DNA from 2 places in the Paenibacillus sp. FSL R7-0210 genome. Region 2 is predicted to be linked to the other one. Evidence: predicted binding sites of a transcription regulator. Region 2 holds the regulator's gene; the other holds the start of a gene.

Region 1 (9,513 bases), 1.0 Mb from region 2:
GACGGGGCTCCATGCTCGGCCGGCAGCATTGTTTGTGCAAGAAGCTAATAAGTTTTCGTCGGAGATTTTCGTGGAAAAAGACGATAAAAAAGTGAACGCCAAGAGTATCATGGGCATTATGAGCCTTGCGATCAGTTCCGGTACGGAGATTCATATCAGCGCAGACGGTGCAGATGCGGAACAGGCTGTAACCGCTTTGACCAGTCTGGTAAGCAAGGAAGAGCTCGAGAATCAATAAATGCTACATGGTCTAACCAAAAGCCCTTAGGGGCTTTTTTTCATATCAGCTTTAGAGGATAAGGAGAGGTATGCGGATGCAGATTCAAGACGGTGAAGTATCATTAGTTGAGCCTGCTGAGGCGCTCAGAGAGCCGTATTTAGCCTTTTATGAGGAGTGGAAGGCCAGCGGGGAGCCGTTTGTGCCCTGGGTAACAGAGATGGACCCGGCTGACTTTGGCGGTATGATTCAGACTCTTCACGGGTATGCTCGTGGTACAGATATACCGGACGGCTGGGTGAGCAGTTCAACCTTCTGGCTGGTGACCACGGACAAACGGGTAGTGGGGGCTGTGAACATCAGGCACCGGCTGACCGAAAGGTTGCTCCATTCTGGCGGGCATATCGGTTACGGCATCGTCCCTTCTGCACGCAGACAAGGCTATGCCAGTGAGCTATGAAGCAGGCTCTCCTGAAGGCCGCTGAACTGGGTATCGAGCAGGCACTCGTAGTCTGTGACTCCGTCAACACCGCATCGGAACGGACAATCCGCAGGAATGGCGGTATCGAGGATAGCGAATATATAGAGGAGGACGGAAATGTCATCCGCCGGTTCTGGATCGGGACGGGGAACAAATAAAAAATAAATATCGTACATCGCTCATGCAACTTTTACCATGCTGTCCCGTCTAGAGGGTAATAACACTTAAACGAATCGAAAGGGGATGGCAAGCATGAGAAAATGGGGTAAATCGATTGGATCAGTTCTGCTGGCAGCTAGCTTGATGATTGGAGGAATGGGGTTGAGCGGAGTGCTAAAGGGTCCTGAAAAGGCTTACGCCGACGAAGTACAGAAGAATGTGGTGAACGTGGTAGGCAAAGGCGAGCTGTCGATCAAACCGGATATCGCGTATCTCTCCATCGGCGTAACGACAACTGCCGAAACTGCGCAGGAAGCACAGAAAGGCACAGCCGCGAAGGTCTCCAAGCTGACCGCTTTGTTCAAGACCACTTGGGGCATTGCAGACAAAGACATTCAGAGCACCCAGTTCAACGTACAGCCTAACTACACTTACAGCGAGAAGGACGGCCAGAAGGTAAAAGGCTATAACGCCCAGCACACGCTAGAGGTCTCTTACCGGGATCTGACAAAGGTTGGACAATTGCTGGACGCTGCCTCTGCGGCTGGAGCGAACAACATCGGCAATGTGCGGTTTGCCATTGAAGATCCATCGGCCTTTGAAGCACAGGTAATCGAGAAGGCTATGCAGAATGCAGATGTCAAAGCAGCGGCTATTGCCAAAGCAGCCAAGCGCGGACTGGGTCAGGTAGTCACTGTCATTCAGAGCGATGACGGGAATCATCCGGTGGTCTACGCTGAAGCAGCCTCCATGCAAAAGATGTCCATGGATAACAATGCTGGCAGCTCCGTTGAGCCCGGGCAGGTTAAGGTCACTACCCAATTGAGTGTAACGTATGAACTGAAATAAACGTTTCGCAAGAGGCGCTTGCTCTGCTGTTATAAGCAGGGCAGGCGCTTTTTATAAAAATATAAGAATTTATATGTTTTACATGATAAATTATCCTTCTATTTCTCGCTGAAACGGTACCGTCCTTTAAAAGGACGGCAAAGCCGTTTCCACTTGTCATATAAATGTATATATATGCACATAGCCGCTATCGAAAGCTCTCAATTTGTTTAAATTGAGGTAACAGGATCTTTAGATAATCACGGCAAACCTTAAGAAACTGTAAAGCGGATTGTAACAACCCCCGCTCGCTCTTTTACTATAATAGGAACAGTGATACAGAGGAACACACATCATGACTAATCATACCACCAGGTGGAAGGGGAAATAACAATGAATTCGAACTCTAAGAAATACATCAGCAAATGGGGTGCAGGAATGCTCGCCGCAGGAATCCTGTTGGGAGGAACAGGAATAATCCATGCAGGCATCACTGAGGCCGCTCCGGCAGCCGCTCAGGTCAAAGCCAAATCCTCATCTGTAGTGCTGAAGGTTAACGGGAAAAGTACAGCCCAGACGGGCCTGCTCCAGGAAGGAAAGGTATGGGTGCCGGTAACCTTCCTGCGCGATGCGCTGGGGATGCCGCTCTCTTATGATAAAGCGGGGAAGACGTACACCATCGGGACAGGAACTGCTCAGACAAGGCTGACGATCAATGATTATGGCATTTCTGTTATGGTGAACAATTATTATGTCGGTGAAGGCAAGCAACTGAATAACCGGCTGTATGTTTCGTCTGAGCTGCTTAGCGATTACTTGGGCTACAAAGTAGACGGGGGCGCAGCAGCAGGACGGCTGAATGTTATGAAGAAAGTGCAGAATGCGGTAACCATCAAAACAGTGAGCTATGTGAAGGATCATAAGGATGCGCCTATCCGGCTGGATTATCCGCAGGTCAGCGGCCTGGCAAGTGCAGAAGCAGAGAAGGCAATCAATGATACGATTAAGCAGACCGTTCTGAACTATGCGAAGGATGCTGAAGATCAAATCTCCAAGCGGTCGAAGGATGACCGGCCGTATGAATTCGAAGGCGGTTATGTGGTCACGTATAACCAGGATGGCGTGCTCAGCCTAATCACCAATCAATACGGGTATACCGGCGGTGCCCATGGGATGACTTACCGCAATGCGTTCACCTTCTCGCTCAAAGACGGGAAACGTCTGTTGCTGGGCGATCTGTTCGGTGCCAACCCTAATTACAAGAAACAGCTCAATGCCAAGCTGGCCACCGAGATCAAAGCTAACGGAGGATATCTGGGCGGGTTCAATGGACTGAATACCGAGAAGTACTTCTATCTGAAAGATGGCAAAGCGGTGCTCTTCTTCCAGTTATACGAATACACGGCATATGCCGAGGGCTTCCCGGAATTCAACTTCAGCTTCAAGGAACTCCTGCCGGATGGAAGCAGTCCGTTCGCGGCGCTGAAATAATAAAATAATTATCCAGATGCCCTTGCATCTTCTCCGGGAGACGCAGGGGCATTCTTCATGTGCGCGGCCTAATCAGCCTGCCCTGCCGTTACCACTTCACCCGGATAGTCATAAGCTATAGAAGGCAAGCAGCTTATAACGGGGAGGGGAAGGTTATGGTCTATGCTTATACAGCGATCGGGGATTCACTTACAACCGGCTTCGGGGCGCTGCCCGGGAACGGCTTCGTCCCCGTCTACCGGCGGATGGCGGAAGGGAGGCTGGGTACACCAGTGGTGCCGGCGAATCTTGGCGTCAACGGTCTGACCACCGGGGGGCTGAAGCAACGGCTGAGGAGCTCGAATGTCTACCGGGCGGCGGTGAAGGATGCGCAGATCATTACGCTGTCCATTGGCGGCAACGACTTGATTAAGGCAGCCCGGGCAGCCGGGCCCCGGCCCGGTGAATTCCAGGGCTTACTGCAGCAGGCGCTTAGGGACTGCAAGCGTAACTACAGCGACATCATGGGTAGCCTGACACAGCTCAAAGCAGGTTCCCGCAGCCCCTACATCATCCGGATGGTAGGCCTGTATAATCCCTACCCACAGGTGAATGAAGCAACAGAGTGGGTGCGGGAGTTCAACCGCTATGCAGCAGGCTACAGCAGCAATAACGTAGGGTTTGCTTCGGTATACCATGAATTTGCCGGTAACGAGCGGGGGCTGCTGTTCCTGGACCATATTCACCCGAACGGCAGAGGCTACCGCGTAATTGCAGGCAAGCTGGATGCCCTTGGGTACGGGAGCTTAAGGTAGGCAGCAATGGCTGGGCATAAGAAAGAGGCTGTAACGGGACCGGACCGGTCTGTTACAGCCTCTTTGTGTATTCATTGGAGCAGGTACTTATACGCCTGTTGGCAGAGTCTTCTCAATTACCTTGTCCACGATACCGTATTCAGCAGCGTCTGCAGCGCTCATGAAGTAGTCGCGGTCAGTATCCTTCTCGATCTTCTCCAGCGGCTGGCCTGTACGCTCGGACAAGATGCGGTTCAGCTTCTCACGCAGCTTGATGATGCGGCGGGCGCGGATCTCAATATCCGAAGCCTGCCCCTGCGCACCGCCTAGCGGCTGGTGAATCATGATCTCGCTGTTCGGCAGGGCGAAGCGCTTGCCCTTGGCGCCGGCGTTCAGCAGGAACGCTCCCATGGAAGCGGCCATACCTACACAGATGGTGGACACATCCGGCTTAATGTATTGCATTGTATCGAAGATGGCCATACCCGCTGTGATGGAACCGCCTGGGCTGTTCACATACAGGTGAATATCCTTATCCGGGTCCTCGGCAGCCAGGAAGAGCATTTGTGCGATGATGGAATTGGCAACCACGTCATTAACCTCCGTTCCAAGGAAAATGATGCGGTCCTTCAGCAGGCGGGAATAGATGTCATAAGCGCGCTCACCGCGGTTGCTCTGTTCTACTACCATAGGAATATAACTCACGTGGAAAACCTCCTTGAAATTGGTGCTTCGAATGTGTTCATTTTTTACTGTTACCGTATTAACCACATGATAAACAAATTCAAACAAAAAGTCAAAGAAAGTCAAACTTACTTTCAAAAAAAAGAGCCCTCAAGCGGCTCATTGGTTAAATATAATATAATCGGAACTAAATTATGTACAAGCTTGAAAAAAATGGCGCGCCCGCCAAGAATCGAACTTGGATCTCAGGCTTCGGAGGCCTACGTCATATCCATTGGACCACGGGCGCAACAGAAATTATTATAATATACTTCTCGGATAAAAGCAATGCGTATTAGGCATCCTGCGCAAAAATAGTTTTCTCTGCCTCCATTAATAGAGCCGGAGATGCACCTCCTGCCAGCGGCCTTCCGGACAAGCCCATGTATAAGATGAAAGCGGGCTGAGAATTATAGTCTCGGAACACTTGCACTTGGCGTCAGTTTTGGGTAGAATATGGGTGGGACTTAAAAAGTTAACCCGGGACATTTTGAGACCACGAACAAGGGATAAGAGAAAGACGAAGTTGCAGGAGTGAAAGCATGCGTAATCTATTGGAAATCCAAAAGCAGCTTCTGCCTGATCTCATGGAAACCCTTAAGAGACGGTATACGATTCTACATCAGATCATGCTGTCCGATATTATTGGGCGCAGGACGTTAGCCGCATCGCTTGATATGACCGAGCGGGTGCTGCGCGCCGAGACGGATCTTCTGAAATCGCAGGGGCTCATTGAGATCGAGAGCGTCGGTATGCGCATTAGCGATGCCGGTCGCAGACTGCTTGACCTGCTGGAGCCGGTCGCCAAGAGCCTATTCGGCCTGGATGATCTGGAAGAGAAAATTCGTACAACGTACGGTCTCACCAAAGTAATTGTGGTACCTGGCGATTGTGAGACATCGCCGTTCACCAAGCGTGAGCTGGGGCGCGCAGGCTCCAAGGCACTGCTCAGCGTACTGCGGAGTGACGATACGATTGCCGTCACAGGCGGATCAACACTGGCCGAGATGGCCGATCAGCTGACCCCGCCGCTATCCCTTTCCTATAAGAACGCCTGGGTTGTTCCGGCGCGCGGAGGACTGGGAGAGAGCATGGAGATACAGGCCAACACCATTGCTTCAACCATGGCCAAACGGATTGGCGCCAATTACCGTCTGCTGCATGTGCCCGATCTGCTTAGCGGAGACGCATATGAGTCGCTTGCGCAGGACTCCAATATTGGAGAGATTGTACAAATTATCCGCAGATCGCGTATTATTGTACATGGAATAGGCGACGCCATTGAAATGACCCACCGCCGCAAGCTGGACTCCGGGACGATCTCAGAGATTCAGAGCGAGGGAGCCGTAGCCGAGTCCTTCGGATACTATTTCAATGAGAATGGCGAAGTGGTTCATACGATGCGGACCATGGGGCTGCGCCTGGAAGACATTATCCGTACAGAAGTCGTTATCGGTATTGCCGGCGGCAAACGCAAGGCGAAGGCCATTCATGCGATGCTGCGGTTCGGGCAAGAGGATATTCTCGTCATCGACGAGGCGGCGGCTGTTGAAATCGGCAAGGAAATCGACACACAGCTACAAAAGGCCCTATAGATTCCATTAAATGGGGCGCGCGCAAAGGGTTTATGCATTATACTTAACATTGTTGTCTTGACGAGCCTCACGGCTTGTCTTGAATAAATAAAACGAACTCTAGGAGGAACTATTCAATGAGTGTAAAAGTTGGTATTAACGGTTTTGGACGTATTGGACGCCTTGCATTCCGCCGTATTCAAAATGTAGAAGGTATCGAAGTGGTAGCAATCAATGACTTGACTGACGCTAAGATGCTTGCTCATTTGCTTAAATATGATACAACTCAAGGTAAATTCCAGGGAGACGTTGAAGTTCATGACGGATTCTTCAAAGTAAACGGTAAAGATGTTAAGGTTCTGGCGAACCGCAACCCTGAAGAACTTCCTTGGGGAGAGCTTGGCGTTGATATCGTTCTGGAATGTACTGGTTTCTTCACAACTAAAGAAGCCGCTGAGAAGCACCTTAAAGGCGGAGCTAAGAAAGTAGTTATTTCCGCTCCAGCTACAGGCGACATGAAAACTGTTGTGTACAACGTTAACGATGACATCCTTGACGGTTCCGAAACAGTAATCTCCGGCGCATCTTGCACAACGAACTGCCTGGCTCCAATGGCCAAAGTCCTGAACGACAAGTTCGGTATCATCGAAGGCCTGATGACTACGATCCACGCTTACACAGGTGACCAGAACACTCTTGATGCTCCACACGCAAAAGGCGACTTCAGACGCGCCCGCGCTGCTGCTGAGAACATCATCCCTAACACTACCGGTGCTGCTAAAGCCATCGGCCTGGTTATTCCAGAACTGAAGGGCAAACTTGACGGTGCAGCACAACGTGTGCCTGTAGCTACAGGTTCCCTGACTGAGCTGGTTACTGTTCTGGATAAGAGCGTAACTGTTGAAGAAATCAATGCAGCCATGAAGGAAGCTTCTGACCCAGAAACTTACGGCTACACTGAAGACGAAATCGTATCTTCCGACATCAAGGGTATGACTTTCGGTTCCCTGTTCGATGCAACTCAGACAAAAGTACTGACTGTTGGCGACAAACAGCTGGTTAAAACTGTTGCTTGGTATGACAATGAAATGTCCTACACTGCACAGCTGGTTCGTACTTTGGAGAAATTCGCTAAGCTTGCTAAATAAGACCGATTTCATATAAGAAGTACAATAGAGCGGAAACAAGGAAAGTCTGTTTCCGCTCTTTCTAAATGAACTGGATTCGCGTGAAATGGCTTTGTGAAGGAACCAATTTTGGGTGTGGAGGAAATGTTAATCATGAACAAAAAAAGTGTCCGTGATGTAGAAGTAAAAGGCAAACGCGTATTCGTGCGTGTAGATTTCAATGTGCCAGTGGAAGACGGCAAGATCACTGATGATACCCGTATCCGCGAAACCCTTCCAACAATTAAATACCTGATTGAGAACGGTGCAAAGGTCATTCTGGCCAGCCATATGGGCCGTCCTAAAGGCGAATTCGTCGATTCCATGCGGTTGACTTCCGCTGCAGTCCGTTTGTCTGAATTGCTCGGCAAACCGGTAGCCAAGGCTGATGAGGCCATTGGCGAAGCTGTAAAAGCAAAAATCGCTGAACTGAACGATGGCGATGTGCTTGTGCTTGAGAATGTCCGTTTCTACAAAGGCGAAGAGAAGAATGATCCTGAACTGGCTAAGCAGTTCGCTGAACTGGCTGACCTGTTCGTCAATGACGCATTCGGCGCAGCTCACCGTGCCCATGCTTCGACAGAAGGAATCGCTCACTTCCTGCCGGCAGTATCCGGTCTTCTGATGGAGAAGGAATTGTCCGTTCTCGGCAAGGCGCTTTCTAACCCGGAACGTCCTTTCACTGCCATCATCGGCGGTTCCAAGGTGAAAGACAAGATTGACGTTATCGACAACCTGCTGAATCTGGCTGACAATGTACTGATTGGCGGCGGCCTCTCCTACACGTTCACCAAGGCTCAAGGTTACGAAATCGGTAAATCCCTGGTAGACAACGACAAGATTGATGCAGCGCTTGGATTCATCGAGAAGGCCAAGAAGCTGGGCAAGAACTTCGTGCTTCCGGTTGACGTTGTAGTGGCTGACAAGTTCGGTGCAGATGCCAACACCAAGATTGTAGATGCAACCGAGATCCCTGCAGATTGGGAAGGTCTGGACATCGGTCCTAAGACCCGTGAAATCTATGCCGATATTATCAAAAACTCCAAGCTGGTTGTATGGAATGGACCGATGGGCGTATTTGAAATCGACATCTTCGCTGAAGGCACCAAGGCTGTGGCTCAGGCTTGTGCTACTACCGAAGGCTACACTGTTATTGGCGGCGGCGATTCCGCTGCGGCTGCTGAGAAATTCCACCTCGCAGACCAGATGGATCACATCTCCACTGGCGGCGGCGCATCGCTCGAGTTCATGGAAGGTAAGGCTCTTCCAGGTGTAGAAGCACTGAACGACAAGTAATACCGAAGAGGGAGGCAATACATCACTATGAGTAGAACACCTATTATTGCAGGCAACTGGAAAATGTTCAAAACCGTTCCGGAAGCCGAAGGCTTCATCGCTGAAATCAAAGGCCAGGCGGAAGTGGCAGGCGTAGAGACTGTAATCTGCGCGCCATTCACGAACCTGCCTGCACTGGTTGCAGCGGTACAAGGCACTACCATCAAAATTGGTGCACAGAACCTGCACTTCGAAGATAACGGCGCTTATACAGGTGAGATCAGCGGCGTAATGCTGAAGGATCTTGGTGTAGAGTACGTTATTATCGGCCACTCCGAACGCCGTGCTTATTTCGGTGAAACGGACGAAATCGTCAACAAGAAGATGCATGCGGCCTTCCGTCACGGCATTACTCCAATTGTCTGCGTAGGCGAAAAGCTGGAAGAGCGCGAAGCTGACCAGACTAAGGACGTATGCAAGGTGCAGACTGAAGCGGCATTTGCCGGTCTTAGCGCAGAGCAGGCAGCAAGCGTAGTTATCGCTTATGAGCCGATCTGGGCGATTGGTACAGGTAAATCCTCCACTTCCCAGGATGCTAACGAAGTTATTGCTTATATCCGTACCCTTGTTAAAGGCCTGTACGATGAAGCAACGGCTAATGCAGTCCGTATCCAATACGGCGGCAGTGTGAAGCCTGAGAATGTAACGGAGTACATGAGTCAAAGCGACATCGACGGCGCTCTCGTCGGCGGTGCCAGCCTGCAGCCTGCTTCCTTCGTTTCACTCGTTGAGGGGGCGAAGTAAGAATGTCAGCTCCAAGACCTGT
Region 2 (9,513 bases):
CGGGGATAACTCTTTTGAGCCGGAAAGAAACTCTTTCCGGTTTTTTGCTTTGCTGTGCAAAAGCTGTGGATAACTATTCTTTTTGCAACTGATGGTCTGCCTTTATTAGCATCCGGCGGCTTGGCTTGTTATACTCTCTATTAAGCAAATATCTGGAGCTAATTTATGGAATGTAACGGGGGGAACAGCATGGAAATCAGGCAGTTACGTGCCGGAGAATTTGAGGACAGCTTAAGCTTGTCCGAATATGCTTTTAAGTATAAGGTTTCTGCAGAAGACAGAGTACGCGCCAAGGAGAGCTTCAAACCGGAACAAACCTGGGCGATTTTTGAAGGGGACAGTATCGGTGCGAAGCTGACGCTTCTTCCGTTACAGGTATATATACAAGGCAAGCCCATTTCTATGGGGGGCATCGCCGGTGTAGCCACTTGGCCGGAGAACCGCCGGCAGGGTTATGTAGCCCATCTGCTGACCCATGCGCTCGAGACGATGAATGAAGCCGGTCAGACATTGTCCTTTTTGCATCCGTTCCTGATTCCCTTTTACCGTAAATTCGGCTGGGAGATCTACTGTGAATATAAGAAGTATACTCTTCCGGTAGGGAAGTTCCCGCACAAGACGGAGATTAAGGGCAGCGTGAAACGCGATATCCCGGATCTTGCAGTATTTCAGCAGCTGTACGACCAATTCGCTATGAGGTATAACGGGACTCTCCAGCGCACTGAGACCTGGTGGAAGGAAAGTGTGCTTGATGACGATACGCATTCCTGTGTGTTTTATTCAGAGCAGGGTGAACCGGAGGGCTATGTGCTGTATAAAATAGTGCAGCAGGAGCTGGTCATAGATGAGTTTATCTATGGGAACGAGCTTGCCCGCCAGGGCTTGTGGACCTTCCTGGCCAATCATGACTCCATGATTACGGCTGCACAGCTGAAGCTGGTGCCTGCTGACGATATTCTTCCCTTCCTCCTTCCCGATCCGCGGATTGCGCAGGAGAATTATCCATACTTCATGGCGCGTATCGTCAATGCTAAGGCTTTTGTGGAGAAGATGACCTTCAATGTGCCGGAGGGTGACCGGGAGCGGGTGCTTTATATTGAAGATAAGCATGCGTCATGGAACAACGGGTTATGGCGGTGGACTGTGTCGGAGCAAGGGGGAGCGGCGTTCACCCGGATTCAGGGCGAGCGGTCAGAGGCTGACCTGGAATGCAGTATCGGCACGCTTACTGTGCTGCTAATGGGATACAAACGTCCGCTTCAGGCGGCAAAGTACGGACAATTATCCGGAACTGCTGAGGCGACAGCTTGGCTTGAATCGCTGATTCCGCAGGCCGAGACGGCATTATTCGATTTTTTCTGACAGAGAACGGCTCTTCCTCTTCCCCTAGGAGGGAGGAGCTGTCCTATACATAACGCCTCCATTTCAGTGAACGAAGCAGGCAACCGGAATACAATACAGCCAAAACGTAAAAAATAAGAGTAACCCCTTGGCATTCAGCGAGAATATGTTATAATATGAAAAAGTCAAAGAAAGTCAAAGTCAACGCAGGCCGGATATCATCGTTCTCAGGAATGTAACATTTAGAGAAAAAGCGCAGGGCAGAGGCTATTGCAGCCGATTCTTATTACATTGCCCGGGTTAAGTTCTTAAGAGCATGTCTCTGACGGCAGGCGTTGGCGCAGCACAGATTTAACCAATGCTTATACACTGGAGGATGAGTGATGCGTAATATCTCCGATATTATTGAACAATATCTGAAGAATATTTTGCATGAAAGTCCCGAAGGTACGGTGGAAATTCAGCGCAATGATCTGGCGGACCAGTTCTCCTGTGTCCCGTCACAGATCAATTATGTCATCAGCACACGGTTCACATTGGAAAAGGGATATGTGGTGGAGAGTAAACGCGGCGGCGGCGGATATATCCGGATTCAGCGCTATGAGCTGCCTCAGAATGTGGCCTTATACGCACATCTGAACTCCACGATAGGGAATGATATTGATCAGAATTCTGCCGAAGGGCTGATTTATCAGCTGGAGGAGGCCCGTTTCCTCTCCAAACGTGAAGCGTGTCTGATGCGTTCTGCGGTTTCCCGGGAATGCCTGACGGTTAATCTGCCGTACCGGGATGAGATTCGTGCCAAGCTTATGAAGGCTATGCTAATCTCTTTATTGGGCAAATAATTTGTCAAATGGTAAGGAGGGACACCGCTCATGCTATGCCAGGAATGCGGCGTCAAACCGGCTACACTCCACTTCACGAAGATTGTGAACGGGGAGAAGACGGAATTTCATATCTGCGAAAGCTGTGCGCGGGAGAAGGGTGAACTGATTCCCGGAACTGCGGGAGGCTTCTCTATCCACAGCTTGCTTTCCGGTCTCCTGGATCTGGAAGGTTCGGGCAAGGGAAAGTCAGCAGCCGCACAAAGTGTGCAGGGGCTGCATTGTGAGAACTGCGGCATGACCTATTCACAGTTCAGCAAGCTGGGACGGTTCGGCTGCAGCTCCTGTTATAAGTATTTCGACAGTACGCTTGACCCGCTCTTCAGGCGGGTGCATGGCAGTACAGCGCATGTCGGCAAGCTGCCCAAGCGGGCGGGCGCACAGATTATGTGCAAGCGCCAGATTGATGAGCTGAAGCATGAATTGCAGCAGAGTATTGTGCAGGAGGAGTTCGAGACCGCAGCTGAGCTGAGGGACAGAATCCGCAAGCTTGAAAAAGAAATGCCACAAGAGTAAAGTCTTTGATATATAGGAGGGATCCGGGCATGTCAAGTCTCCGGTTTACCGAACAAGCACTGAGTGACTGGATGCGCTGCGGCGGCAGCCATTCCGAGATTGTCATCAGCAGCCGTATGCGGATCGCCCGTAATCTGGAGCATCTTCCGTTCCCGCTGCTCGCTTCAAGAGAGCAGTCGGAGGAGGTGCTGGAGCAGCTTGCCCCCGTATTTCAGGGTGAAGCTTCGGCCGACTTCGGCAGCTTCGAGCTGCTGAGACTGGATGAGCTGGGTGAGCTGGACAAAAAGGTACTGGTGGAAAAGCACCTCATCAGTCCTAACCTGGCGGATGATTCCAAAGGCGGGGCAGTCATTCTTAATGAGGACGAGTCGGTCAGCATTATGATCAATGAGGAGGATCATCTCCGCATTCAATGCCTGTTCCCGGGGCTGCAGGTCAGAGAAGCCTGGGTAAGGGCAACCGCCATCGATGATATTTTCGAGGCTGCTGTCAATTACGCCTTCGATGACCGCAGAGGCTACTTAACAAGCTGTCCCACCAATGTGGGAACAGGGCTGAGAGCCTCGGTTATGGTGCATCTGCCGGCCTTGGTGATGACGCATCAGATCAACCGCATTTTGTCCGCAGTTAATCAGGTGGGGCTTACCGTTAGAGGAATTTATGGTGAAGGCAGCGAAGCAGTAGGGAATATCTTTCAGATCTCCAACCAGATTACGCTCGGACAGACCGAAAATGAGATTATTGAGAATCTTCACAGCGTAGTCACCCAGATTATAGAGCATGAACGCAACGCCCGCGAACGCCTGCTGGTCGATTCCGCTCTGCGGATTACGGACCGTATCAAGCGCTCCTACGGAATTCTGGCCTATGCTGCTGTGATGGAACTGAAAGAATCGGCACAGCGGCTCTCCGATCTGCGGCTTGGTGTAGATCTGGGGATTCTGGAAGGGCCTTCGATTTCAGTGCTCAATGAGCTGAATGTCAAGACTCAGCCGGGCTTTCTGCAAAAGCTGTTCGGTGACGAGCTGTCGCCTACTGAACGCGATATGTACCGGGCGAAGCTGCTCCGGGAGACACTGGGATCACAACATTAAATTATAGATATTTATTATCCGTGGAGGTGCAGGAGATATGATGTTTGGAAGATTTACGGAACGCGCACAAAAGGTGCTGGCGCTGGCGCAGGAAGAAGCCGTACGTTTGGGACACAACAACATTGGGACAGAGCATATTTTACTCGGACTGATTCGTGAAGGAGACGGCATTGCCGCTAAGGCATTGATCGGACTTGGTCTGGGTCTGGAGAAGATACAGGATGAAGTGGAAACACTGATTGGCAGAGGTCAGGAACAACCGACCAACATCGCTTATACTCCTCGTGCCAAGAAGGTGATCGAGCTGTCCATGGACGAGGCCCGCAAGCTGGGTCACACGTATGTGGGAACAGAGCATATCCTGCTCGGTCTGATCCGCGAGGGAGAAGGCGTAGCAGCCCGTGTGTTGAACAATCTCGGCATTAGCCTGAACAAGGCCCGCCAGCAGGTATTACAGCTCCTGGGCAGCAGTGAAGCCACCTCCAGCCACAGCGGAGCTCCGGCTAACGTCAGTACGCCAACACTGGACGGCCTGGCCCGCGATCTGACGGCCTATGCCAAGGATGGTAACCTCGACCCTGTGATCGGCCGCAGCAAGGAAATTGAGCGTGTCATTCAGGTGCTGAGCCGCCGGACCAAGAATAATCCGGTGCTGATCGGTGAACCTGGGGTTGGTAAAACGGCGATTGCCGAAGGTCTGGCCCAAAAGATCATCAACAATGAAATTCCGGAGACGCTGCGCGACAAACGTGTCATGACCCTCGATATGGGTTCTGTAGTGGCTGGTACGAAATACCGCGGTGAATTCGAAGACCGCCTCAAAAAAATCATGGATGAGATTCGCCAGGCGGGCAACATCGTGCTGTTCATTGATGAGCTTCATACGCTGATCGGAGCGGGTGGTGCAGAAGGCGCGATTGATGCCTCCAACATCCTGAAGCCTGCCCTCGCCCGTGGTGAGCTGCAATGCATCGGTGCCACAACGCTTGATGAATACCGCAAATATATTGAGAAGGACGCCGCGCTGGAGCGCCGCTTCCAACCGATCACAGTGGATCAGCCTTCCCCTGAGGAAGCTGTACAGATTCTGTTCGGTCTTCGTGACCGGTACGAAGCCCATCACCGGGTGAAGATTACAGATGAAGCCATTGTGGAAGCAGTCAAGCTGTCTGACCGCTACATTCCTGACCGGTTCCTGCCAGACAAGGCCATTGACCTGATTGATGAAGCAGGCTCTAAGGTAAGACTGAATTCTTACACCATCCCGCCGAATCTGAAGGAACTGGAAATGCGTCTGGATGATATCCGCAAGGAGAAGGATTCCGCAGTACAAAGCCAGGAGTTCGAGAAGGCTGCTGCACTTCGCGATACCGAGCAGAAGATTCGTGAAGAGCTGGACACTACGAAGAACCAGTGGAAAGAAAAGCAGGGCCGCACCGATTCCCAGGTTACACCTGAGGATATCGCACAGGTGGTGGCCAGCTGGACCGGCATTCCGGTCAGCAAGCTGAAGGAAGAAGAGACAGACCGCCTGCTGAATATGGAAGCCCTGCTGCATGAACGCGTAATTGGCCAAGACGAAGCCGTTAAGGCGGTCAGCCGGGCACTCCGCCGGGCGCGTGCGGGTCTGAAGGACCCGAAACGTCCGATGGGCTCCTTCATCTTCCTCGGACCAACCGGGGTTGGTAAGACCGAGCTGGCGCGGGCGCTTGCCGAAGCGATGTTCGGTGACGAGAATGCGGTAATCCGCATCGATATGTCGGAGTACATGGAGAAGCATTCCACCTCCCGGCTGGTCGGAGCGCCTCCAGGGTATGTAGGGTATGAAGAAGGCGGACAATTAACAGAGAAGGTGCGCCGCAAGCCTTACTCGGTTGTACTGCTGGATGAGATTGAGAAGGCCCACCCTGAAGTGTTCAACATTCTGCTGCAGGTACTGGAAGATGGCCGTCTGACCGATTCCAAGGGCCGCGTGGTCGATTTCCGCAATACCCTGATCATCCTGACCTCGAACGTAGGGGCACAGGCGATCAAGAAGAATTCGACGCTTGGATTCACCGCAGTACAGGATGCGGGCGCGGATTACAGCAACATGAAGGGCAAGGTTATGGAAGAGCTGAAGAAGAGCTTCCGGCCTGAGTTCCTGAACCGGATCGACGAGATCATTGTCTTCCACTCGCTGGATGAGAAGCATATCGCAGAGATCGTGACTCTGATGTCCGAGGAGCTGCGCAAGCGTCTGCGTGAGTACGATGTAGATTTCCTGCTCACTGACGGCGCCAAAGCATTCCTTGCCAAAGAGGGCTATGATCCGGCCTTCGGTGCCCGTCCGCTCCGCCGGGCGATTCAAAAGCATATCGAAGACCGCCTCTCCGAAGAGCTGCTCAAGGGCAACATCAAGAAGGGGGATTCCCTGAACATTGATGAGGTGAACGGCGAACTGGTCGTAACCACCGTTGAAGCACCGGCCGAGGTCTCCCTGGAGAAAACAGTCGAAACTGAATAATTGTTCCGGAAAATGAAACAAAGCTCCCGCTCCTCCGTATAGAGGGGCGGGAGCTTTACTTGTTTTCGTCCCTCAGACATACTCAAACACGCCTAAAAGAAGACGCAAATAAAAACTAGATCTTAAGTGTCCTTCCGTTCAGTGTGCAGAAATGGTAAACTTTGAATAAGAGTAAAATATCCGCAATTTTAGCAAGTTCGGACGGTAAGGAGTGCACATGGCTAAACCTAAAACAAAATTTTTCTGTACCGAGTGCGGCTACGAATCACCGAAGTGGTTCGGAAAGTGCCCGGGCTGCCAGGAATGGAACTCGATGGTAGAGGAAACGGAAAGCGTAGTCAAAACACAAGGCATGAATGCACCTATTTTTCAGAGTAAAGAAAAGGCGCAATCGATCATAAATATAGAAAGTGACAAGGAGCCCCGTATTCTGACGGGCATCGGTGAGCTTAACCGCGTGCTTGGCGGCGGGATCGTTCCCGGCTCGCTGGTGCTGGTCGGAGGCGACCCCGGAATCGGGAAATCGACACTGCTGCTGCAGACCTCGCATGCCCTGACTACACAAGGGCTGCGCGTGCTGTATATTTCGGGGGAAGAATCTGTGCGGCAGACCAAGCTGCGGGCCGACCGCCTCGGAGCGCTGTCTGCGGAACTGTACGTTCTATGTGAGACGAACATGGAGAGCATTGAGGAAGCGATTGAGCAGATTCAGCCTCAATTTCTGGTCATTGACTCGATCCAGACTGTATTTATGCCGGAGGTAACCAGTGCGCCGGGCAGTGTAGCACAGGTGCGGGAATGTACGACAAGATTCATGCGGATCGCCAAGATCCGGGGGATCGCCACAGTGCTTGTTGGTCATGTAACGAAGGAAGGCGCTATTGCCGGCCCGCGTATGCTGGAGCATATGGTGGATTGTGTCCTTTATTTTGAAGGGGAGCGCCATCATACGTACCGTCTGCTGCGGGCAGTGAAGAACCGCTTCGGCTCCACCAATGAGATCGGGATCTTTGAAATGGGGGAAATCGGGCTGACCGAGGTGGAGAACCCGTCGGAGCTGTTCCTGTCTGAGCGCCCGCTCGGAGTGGCCGGGTCAGCGGTGGTAGCCAGCATGGAGGGCACAAGACCCGTTCTTGTTGAATTGCAGGCGCTGGTGGCTTCGACACATTTCCCTTCGCCCCGCAGAATGTGCACAGGTATGGATCATCAACGGATGGCGCTGATCATTGCTGTGCTGGAGAAGCGGATGGGCATGTTCCTGCAGAATCAGGACGCTTACCTCAACGTTGCGGGAGGGGTGAAGCTGGATGAGCCGGCAGTGGATTTGGCTGTCGCTATCAGCATTGCCTCCAGCTTCCGTGATTTTCCGACCAAGCCGTATGATGTGTTTTTCGGGGAGGTAGGGCTTACCGGTGAGGTGAGAGGGGTATCACGCGCAGAGATGCGGGTGAAAGAGGCGGCCAAGCTTGGCTTCCGGCGGGTTATTATGCCCGAGAAGAGTCTGAAGGGCTGGAAGCATCCGCAGGATATCCAGATTATAGGCGTCAGCACAGTAGCACAGGCACTAGCGGTCGCGTTAGATTAGGGGGCACAGGGACATGAAAGAATATAATCCATCAGATAATATGAATGATCTGCTTAGAATGGCTGCACCCGGAACACCCTTCCGGGAAGGGCTGGAGAATGTGCTTCGCGCGAAGACCGGGGCACTGATTGTTGTCGGATATAGTCCGGAGGTCATGGAGGTTGTCGATGGCGGCTTCTCCATTAACTGCGATTTTTCACCAAACTATTTATACGAGCTGGCCAAAATGGACGGAGCGATTATTCTGAGCGAGGATCTGAAGCGGATTCTGTACGCCAATACGCAGCTGATCCCCGATTCCTCCATCTCTTCGATCGAGACAGGAATCCGGCACCGGACGGCAGAACGGGTAGCGAAGCAGACCGGCAAGCTGGTCGTTTCCATTTCCCAGCGCCGTAATATTATTACGCTGTATCAGGGCTCCATCCGTTACGCACTCAAGGAAATTGGTTCGATTCTGGCCAAAGCCAACCAGGCGATTCAGACCCTGGAGAAGTACAGAGCCGTTCTGACACAAGGGCTGACCAACCTGTCCGCTTCTGAATATGAGGGGATTGTGACGGTGGCCGAGGTCGTCGGTGTGATCCAGCGCGTGGAGATGGTGCTGAGAATCAAAATGGAAATTAAGCGTTACATCAACGAGCTTGGCAATGAAGGACGGCTGATCAGTATGCAGATGGAAGAATTGGTTGGAAATACAGAGGAAGAAGCATGGCTGCTGTACAGAGACTATGCCAGAGAAGAGCAGGAGGAGAAGATCCGTGAGATCATTGCCGGGCTGAAGCGCAGCAGCGATGATGAACTGATGGATGACAACCATATTGCCCGCCTGCTGGGCTATTCCTCAACAGCCATTTCCTCCGAAGAAGCTGTAACTCCCCGTGGTTACCGCCTGCTGAACAAGATTCCACGGCTGCCGAATGTGATCATCCACAATTTGGTGGAACGCTTCGAAATGCTGCCTAACCTGATGAAGGCAAGCATAGCTGAGCTTGATGAAGTGGACGGCATTGGCGAGGTCCGCGCACGTAATATTCAGGACGGGCTGAAGCGGCTCCAGAAACAAGTTCTTATTGACAGACAAATGTAAATACCATACAATCACGTAATGTTGCAGTCCCATGCAGTACAAGTAGGAAAATTGAGGTGAAGAAATGATACAAAAATCAATTCCAAGTCTTTTTACGATTGGTAATCTGATGCTTGGAATGTTTGGTATCATGATGGCGTTTGACGGCAAGCTGAGCATGGCCGCTATCATGGTGATTATCGCGATGCTGCTCGATGGGCTGGATGGCCGGATGGCCCGTGCGCTGAAATGTGAGAGTGAATTCGGCAAGGAGCTGGATTCTCTATCCGATGTAGTTTCGTTTGGAGTCGCCCCGGCGCTGATTATGTATTTAACAAGTCTGCAGGAGCTGAATCCTGCACTGGGATGGACCGTCACGGCGATCTTCCCTGTATTCGGAGCCTTACGTCTGGCCCGGTTCAATGTCCGCCCGGGGATTCCGGGATATTTCGTAGGATTGCCGATTCCTGCTGCGGGCGGGGTTCTGGCCACGCTTGCACTTTTCCATAAGGATGTAT

Evidence for each region. The regulator CtsR, encoded in region 2, represses protease genes until heat stress. The targets are predictions, from matches to a motif close to ATGGTCAATAAAGGTCAAACA.
Region 1: clpP (ATP-dependent Clp endopeptidase proteolytic subunit ClpP) is a predicted target of CtsR. The motif match lies at 4,742-4,762, and genes of this name have one in related genera.

Annotation. Positions count from the first base shown of each region.
Region 1 covers NZ_JBBPAR010000001.1:6,294,570-6,304,082, reverse strand. Annotated here, with positions in the region: gene MKY64_RS26555 (HPr family phosphocarrier protein) at 1-238, shown strand, start outside; partial or broken gene MKY64_RS26550 (GNAT family N-acetyltransferase) at 315-856, shown strand; gene MKY64_RS26545 (SIMPL domain-containing protein) at 951-1,706, shown strand; gene MKY64_RS26540 (PdaC/SigV domain-containing protein) at 2,079-3,176, shown strand; gene MKY64_RS26535 (GDSL-type esterase/lipase family protein) at 3,332-3,970, shown strand; gene clpP (ATP-dependent Clp endopeptidase proteolytic subunit ClpP) at 4,058-4,654, opposite strand; tRNA gene MKY64_RS26525 (tRNA-Arg) at 4,848-4,922, opposite strand; gene MKY64_RS26520 (sugar-binding transcriptional regulator) at 5,215-6,267, shown strand; gene gap (type I glyceraldehyde-3-phosphate dehydrogenase) at 6,384-7,394, shown strand; gene MKY64_RS26510 (phosphoglycerate kinase) at 7,527-8,708, shown strand; gene tpiA (triose-phosphate isomerase) at 8,736-9,491, shown strand; gene gpmI (2,3-bisphosphoglycerate-independent phosphoglycerate mutase) at 9,494-9,513, shown strand, end outside.
Region 2 covers NZ_JBBPAR010000001.1:7,294,798-7,304,310, forward strand. Annotated here, with positions in the region: gene MKY64_RS31155 (GNAT family N-acetyltransferase) at 190-1,362, shown strand; gene MKY64_RS31160 (CtsR family transcriptional regulator) at 1,725-2,186, shown strand; gene MKY64_RS31165 (UvrB/UvrC motif-containing protein) at 2,217-2,741, shown strand; gene MKY64_RS31170 (protein arginine kinase) at 2,771-3,835, shown strand; gene clpC (ATP-dependent protease ATP-binding subunit ClpC) at 3,873-6,341, shown strand; gene radA (DNA repair protein RadA) at 6,559-7,926, shown strand; gene disA (DNA integrity scanning diadenylate cyclase DisA) at 7,940-9,016, shown strand; gene pssA (CDP-diacylglycerol--serine O-phosphatidyltransferase) at 9,081-9,513, shown strand, end outside.